3 regions of the Clostridium acetobutylicum ATCC 824 genome follow, and region 3 is predicted to be linked to each of the others. Evidence: riboswitches for the same ligand, from Rfam matches in the RefSeq annotation. Region 3 holds a riboswitch; each other region holds the start of a gene.
What was found. A riboswitch is a leader RNA that binds a small molecule or an ion and turns the genes downstream of it on or off. The one in region 3 is predicted to bind lysine.
Positions count from the first base shown of each region.

Region 1: it holds a riboswitch for lysine, as region 3 does, so the genes downstream of both, lysA (diaminopimelate decarboxylase) here and CA_RS17755 (amino acid permease) in region 3, are expected to answer to the same signal.
Region 2: it holds a riboswitch for lysine, as region 3 does, so the genes downstream of both, dapA (4-hydroxy-tetrahydrodipicolinate synthase) here and CA_RS17755 (amino acid permease) in region 3, are expected to answer to the same signal.

Region 1 is NC_003030.1:703,228-705,512, forward strand. It holds gene CA_RS03305 (M18 family aminopeptidase) at 1-809, shown strand, start outside; lysine riboswitch at 973-1,158, shown strand; gene lysA (diaminopimelate decarboxylase) at 1,253-2,285, shown strand, end outside.
Region 2 is NC_003030.1:3,800,718-3,803,002, reverse strand. It holds gene CA_RS18530 (NUDIX hydrolase) at 1-139, opposite strand, end outside; gene dapA (4-hydroxy-tetrahydrodipicolinate synthase) at 242-1,102, opposite strand; lysine riboswitch at 1,194-1,366, opposite strand; gene rbr3B (NADH peroxidase) at 1,723-2,268, shown strand.
Region 3 is NC_003030.1:3,649,586-3,651,870, reverse strand. It holds gene CA_RS17760 (tRNA dihydrouridine synthase) at 1-680, shown strand, start outside; lysine riboswitch at 712-887, shown strand; gene CA_RS17755 (amino acid permease) at 1,196-2,285, shown strand, end outside.

The DNA of each region.
Region 1 (2,285 bases), 990 kb from region 3:
ATGTAAACAGCGGGTTTAAAATTAATCCACAAGTTGATACTCTACCTATTATAGGAATTATAAATGATAAATTTGAAAAAGAAAATTATCTTATGAAAATTATTGCAAGTGAACTTGGAGAAGATATTGAGAACATAATAGATTTCGATTTGTTTTTGTATGAATATGATAAGGGATGTATTATGGGAATAAATAATGAATTTATATCTAGCAGCAGATTAGATGATATGGAGATGGTTCACGCAGGATTAAATGCTTTAGTTAATGCTAAGTGTTCAGAAGCTACCAACGTTTTGGCTTGCTTTGATAATGAAGAGATAGGAAGTGCTACAAAGCAGGGAGCAGATTCACAGTTTTTGTCAGATATACTTGAGAGAATAGTTTTATCCTTTGGTGGAGATAGAGAGGATTTCTTTAGAGCACTTCATAATTCATTTATGATATCATCAGATTCGGCACATGCAGTTCATCCAAATAAAGGAGAAAAAGCAGATCCAATAACAAGGCCTCATATAAACGAAGGTCCAGTTATAAAGATAAGTGCGGCTCAAAAGTATACTTCAGATAGCAATTCAATAGCTGTTTATGAAGAGGTATGCAGGCTCTCAGGTGTTCCTTACCAAAAGTTTGTAAACAGATCAGATGAAAGAGGTGGAAGTACTATAGGACCAATAACAGCTACCCATACAGCTATAAGAACAGTAGATATAGGAACACCACTTCTAGCTATGCATTCAATAAGAGAGTTGTGCGGTACATTAGATCATATGTATGTAGAGAAGTCTTTTGAAGAGTTTTATAATTTATAAGCAATTAATATTGTATATTTAGTTTTTGTGTGATACAATTAAAAAAAATAATGTAGGAATAACTGTTACATTTTGTTTTATATAAGATTTCAGGATTATACTTATAACGGAAATACTTTATAAATCACAATGTTAATATTCCATTGCATTATATATATTAATAACCTTTTGTAGAGGTGCTTTAAGTCAAGAGTAACCGTTTGGAGTTGGCAAACTTAGATGAACGGTAAAAGGGGCTTTTAGCCGAAGCATTTAGATTGGCAGATTTATTTGCTGGCTTTTCATACAACATATGAATGGCTGTCACTTTATTAGTTAGTTATTAGGTAAGTGGAGCGCTACAAGGTACACAAGATTGCATTTATTAGCGGCAAGGGTGTTCCTTTGCCGCTTATTTTTATAAAGAATATTGTGGCGCAAAAAAAGATAAAGAGGTGTTTAAAGTGAAACTATTTGGCAGCATGCATGAAGAGAACAACGAATTATATATAGGGGGGATAAGCTCAAAAGAGCTCGCAAAGAAGTATGGAACTCCTCTTTATGTAATAGACGAGAAGCTAGTTAGACAAAATTGTAAAGAATATTATGAGAATTTCAAGGTTAAGGAGAAAAAAAATAGAGTTGCGTATGCGGGAAAGGCATTTTTACCAATTGCAATGTGTCAAATCATAAAAGAAGAAGGGCTTAGCTTAGATGTAGTTTCAGGGGGAGAGCTTTATACTGCTTATAAGGCAGGCTTTAACATGGAAAATGTACTCTTCCATGGAAACAACAAGACCATAGATGAGATGGAAATGGGGGTAAGATTAAATGTTGGAAGGTTTGTAGCGGACAATTTCTATGAGATAGAAAAAGTAAATGAAATAGCTAAAAAGATGGGTAAAGTACAGAAGGTATTTTTAAGAATAACACCAGGAATAGAAGCACACACCCATGAATATATAAAAACTGGACAAATTGATTCAAAGTTTGGTTTCACGCTAAGTAATGGGGATGCCCTTAAAGCTGTAAAAGAAGTTTTGAATTTTCAAAATGTTGAGTTATCTGGGCTGCACTGCCATATAGGATCTCAGATTTTTGATATAGCGCCTTATTTAGAAGAAACAAGAGTTATGCTGGCATTTATAAAGGAAATACAGAAAGAAACAAATTATGAAATAAAGGAGCTTGATTTGGGAGGTGGCTTTGGCATTTACTACACAGAAGTAGATAAGCCGAGAGGTGCTGAGGAATTCTGTAGTGCAATACTAAAAGAAGCAGAGGAAAGCTCAAAAAAACTAGGGGTAAAGTTGCCTAAACTAATAATAGAACCTGGAAGATCAATAATAGGAAATGCTGGATCAACTCTTTATACTGTAGGTTCTATAAAGGAAATACAGCATATGAGAAAATATGTATCTGTGGACGGTGGAATGACTGATAATATAAGACCTTCTCTTTATAATGCTGAATATGAGTGTGAAATTGCAAACAAAT
Region 2 (2,285 bases), 150 kb from region 3:
TAAGAGCTTTGTAATCTTTCCTTGAAGCTACAGTCCAGTGTCTTGTATCTTGTTTTTTATTTTTGTATTCAATATCATAAAGACTTAGAAATTTTGTTTCTGCTAGAGGGGTTAATTTTTGTATTTTATTTTCTGTCATTATAATCACCTTCAATTTCAATTAAAATATTAAAAGTTATCCACTTTTATAAAAAAAAATCCACATTTATACCTCTTATTTTAGCATAAATGTGGATAACTATTATAAAAATTTATTTAACTTTTCTTTTAGATTTTCTGAGATAGGTACTAGAGGCAACCTTAAAGCTTCAGAAGCTATAACTCCTGTTTTTGAGAGACAGTACTTTATTGGTGCAGGATTTGGCTCTTCAAATAGCAGAGGAATCATGTTAGCTACTTGTTTCCAGATTTCTAGAGCAGATTTATAGTCATTTTGCTTAGATTTATTAAATACTTCAACGTATTTTTCAGTATTTAAGTGAGCGGATGCCATTATACCGCCATCTCCTCCAAGCATTAGTGTGCTGTAGAAGAAGGCATCTTCGCCAGTAAGTATTGAAAAGTTATCTGGACGATTTAATAAAAGCTCTGTGGTTTGAGTAAAATCACCACAAGCATCCTTTACTCCAACTATATTATCTAATTCAGAAAGCCTTCTTATAGTGTCATTTTCTATGTTTCTTCCGGTTCTGTAAGGTATATTGTATAATACTATATCTAAGGAAGTTGATTCAGATATTCTTTTAAAATGTTCGTATATTCCCCTTTGGTCAGGTCTATTATAATAAGGACATACTGATAAAATACCTTTAATATTATATTTATCAAGCATTTTGATATCCTTGGTCATTTTTTCGGTATTATTTCCGCCAAAACCAACATATATAGGAAGATTAAGTTCATTGCATTCAACAGTTTTTTCTAATATGCTTTGGTATTCATAATCTGATAATGTAGGAGTTTCGCCTGTGGTTGCAAGAGGCATAAAGCCAGCGACTCCTTTTTTTGAATAGTGCCTAATAAGTTTTTCATAAGAAGCTAAATCTACTTTGCCATCCTTAAAAGGAGTAATTAATGGTATTAAAACACCTTCGATTTTCATTTAATCCCTCTTTCCCTTACCAGGGGCTTTATTTGGTACAAAAAAATTAACAGCAAAGGAACACTTTGCTGTTGTTATAAACATCTCACGTGCACCTTGTAGCTCTCCACTATAAAAGAATAGTGACAGTTCTGCATATATTTTATACAAAACCAGAAAAAGTTCCTGCCGGAAATCCTTCTTCGGCTGCAATTCCTTTCTTTATCCCTCAAAGCTTGCCAGCTAAGAATAAATAATAATAACTACAGCACCTTTACCCTAGGTAAGAATTTAATTTTATCAATAGTTTATCATACATTAAATTAAGTTTCAACTTTAAAACAGTTTACAAGTTGATATAGTGAAATTTAGTAATATTTTTTATTAGTAAATAGTTTGTAAAGTGTGGCAATAAGCAGGGAAAAGGCTAAATATGTATTACCATATAAGCGATATATTACACATATTTAAAGAAAAAATTAGAAAAAATTTAAAAAAACTATTGCAAACAAATAATAATTATTATATAATAACAATTGTCAAGAGAAGTTAGCAAAATATGGAGAGCAAGTAATAAATATAATATATAAAACTAAAATACTATATAAATATATGAGAGAGATTAAAGGAGGAAATTAAAAATGAAAAAATTTAAATGTGTTGTTTGTGGATATATCTATACAGGAGAGGATGCTCCAGAAAAATGCCCTGTATGTGGTGCTGGAAAAGATAAATTTGTAGAAGTTAAAGACGAAGGCGAAGGCTGGGCAGATGAGCACAAAATAGGAGTTGCTAAGGGTGTAGATAAAGAAGTTCTTGAAGGCTTAAGAGCTAACTTTACAGGAGAATGCACAGAAGTTGGCATGTATCTTGCAATGGCAAGACAAGCAGATAGAGAAGGATACCCTGAAGTTGCAGAAGCATATAAGAGAATTGCATTTGAAGAAGCTGAACATGCTTCAAAGTTTGCTGAGCTTTTAGGAGAAGTTGTAGTAGCTGATACTAAGACAAATCTTCAAATGAGAGTTGATGCTGAAAAAGGAGCTTGCGAAGGAAAGAAAGAGCTTGCAACTTTAGCTAAAAAGCTTAACTATGATGCTATTCATGATACAGTACATGAAATGTGCAAAGATGAAGCTAGACACGGTTCTGCTTTCAGAGGTTTATTAAATAGATATTTTAAATAGAAAATAAGATTAGCAAA
Region 3 (2,285 bases):
GTGAAGTTAATCTGAATTTGGGCTGCCCATCTGGTACAGTTGTATCAAAAGGTAGAGGTGCCGGATTTCTTAAAAAAAGGCAGGAGCTAGATGAATTTTTAGAGAAGATATTTTCAAAGTCACCTGCTAAGATTTCTATAAAAACAAGAATTGGAAAAGATTCTCCGGATGAATTTTATGAACTAATTAAAATATTTAATAAATATCCATTGGAAGAACTTATCATACATCCAAGAATACAAACAGATTTTTATAATAATAAACCTAATATGAAGGTGTTTAAGGATGCCTTAGAGTTAAGTAAAAGTACAGTGTGTTACAATGGAGATATTTTTCAAAGTAATGACTATATTAAGCTCATAGAAGAATTTTCGAATTTAGGTGTAGTTATGTTAGGGCGAGGAATTATTTCAAATCCTAATATAATTAAGAAAATTAATAGCAATAATGTCCTAGAGAAAGAGGTATTAAAGAAATTTCATGATGCAATTTATGAAGAGTATCAAGATATTCTCTCTGGTGAAAAAAATGTGCTATTTAAAATGAAGGAAATCTGGTTTTATATGATACATTTATTTAAGGATAGCGATAAATTTGCCAAGAAAATACGAAAGGCAAACAGACTACGTGACTATGAGGCTATTATATCAGCGTTATTTGGAGAATTTGACTTAATTTAAAGTATAGTGTATACTAAAAAAATAAGTGAATAACTGAGGTAGAGGCGCAAAATTTAAGAGTAGAACTGTGGAGACAAGCACTATGAAGCAGTTTAAAAGGAAATTTTGCCGAAGCGTATAGCTAATGCTTTAATGCTGTACTGCTGGGTTTGTATAAAATATGTGCAAAACTGTCACAAAGTATAATTGTGGAGAACTATCATTGGTGTGGAATTAACAACGTATATTTGTTTTATTAAATATGTGTTTTAATGCCCTGAGTGTAGTCTCAGGGCGTTTTTTAATTTATAGTAAAGTATAAAATGCGAATAATTACATTTAGATTTTATGCTTTAGCTTGCCTTTAATTTGCTAGTACGTGAAAAGGCAAACGGTGCTGCCAATCTGATTTTTTATCTCACTTAGTTAGTTCGCTTATCGGAAATATAACCGATAAGGAGGAAGAAAAAATAGATACTATAAAAGAAACAAATTCAAATGAGGTTAAAAGAAGCCTTAAAGCAAGGCATCTTAATATGATTGCTATGGGTGGAGCCATAGGAACAGGAATATTTATAGCACTTGGTGATACAATTCATCAGGCAGGTCCTGGTGGTGCACTTGTTGCATACGCATGTATAGGAGTTATGGTATATTTTTTAATGACAGGGTTAGGAGAAATGGCTACTTTTATGCCAGTTTCAGGTTCATTTGAAACCTATGCCTCGAAGTTCGTTGATGAATCCGTAGGTTTTGCACTTGGTTGGAATTATTGGTACAACTGGGCTATTACTGTTGCAGCTGAAATGGTGGCTGGTGGAATGGCTATGAAGTTTTGGTTTAAAGGTGTTCCTGCTGTTATCTGGAGCATTTTATTCCTTGTATTAATAGTTGCGCTTAACTTGTTATCTGTAAAAGCGTACGGAGAATCTGAATACTGGTTTGCAGGAATTAAGGTAATTACTGTAATTGTATTCTTAATAGTAGGTACTGCTACAATTTTAGGTATAATAGGTGGACATAAGATAGGACTTAGAAACTTTACCATTAAAGATGCTCCGTTTGTTGGAGGCGTAAAATCTATTTTTATGGTATTTCTAATTGCAGGCTTCTCGTTTCAGGGAACGGAGCTTGTTGGTATTGCGGCTGGAGAAAGTGAAAATCCTAAAAAGTCCATACCTAAAGCAATTAATACGATATTCTGGAGAATTTTAATTTTCTATTTAGGAACTATATTTGTTGTAAGTGCGATAATTCCTTATACACAAGCAGGAGTTAAGATAAGTCCATTTACAATGGTATTTGAAAGAGCGGGTATACCAATTGCAGCAGCAATAATGAATGCAGTAATTTTAACTTCAGTGCTATCCTGTGGAAATTCAGGTATGTATGCCTCAAGTAGAATGCTTTATGCAATGGCTAAAGAAGGAAAGGCACCTAAAATCTTAGGGAAACTTAATTCAAGAGGTGTTCCAGTATATGCATTAGCATTAACTACTATCGTAGCATCAGCATGTTTCTTAACTGGACTTTACGCTGAGAGTACTGTTTATGTTTGGCTTGTTGCGGCTTCAGGACTTGCAGGCTTCCTTGCTTGGGCAGGTATAGCTGTATGCCATTATAGAT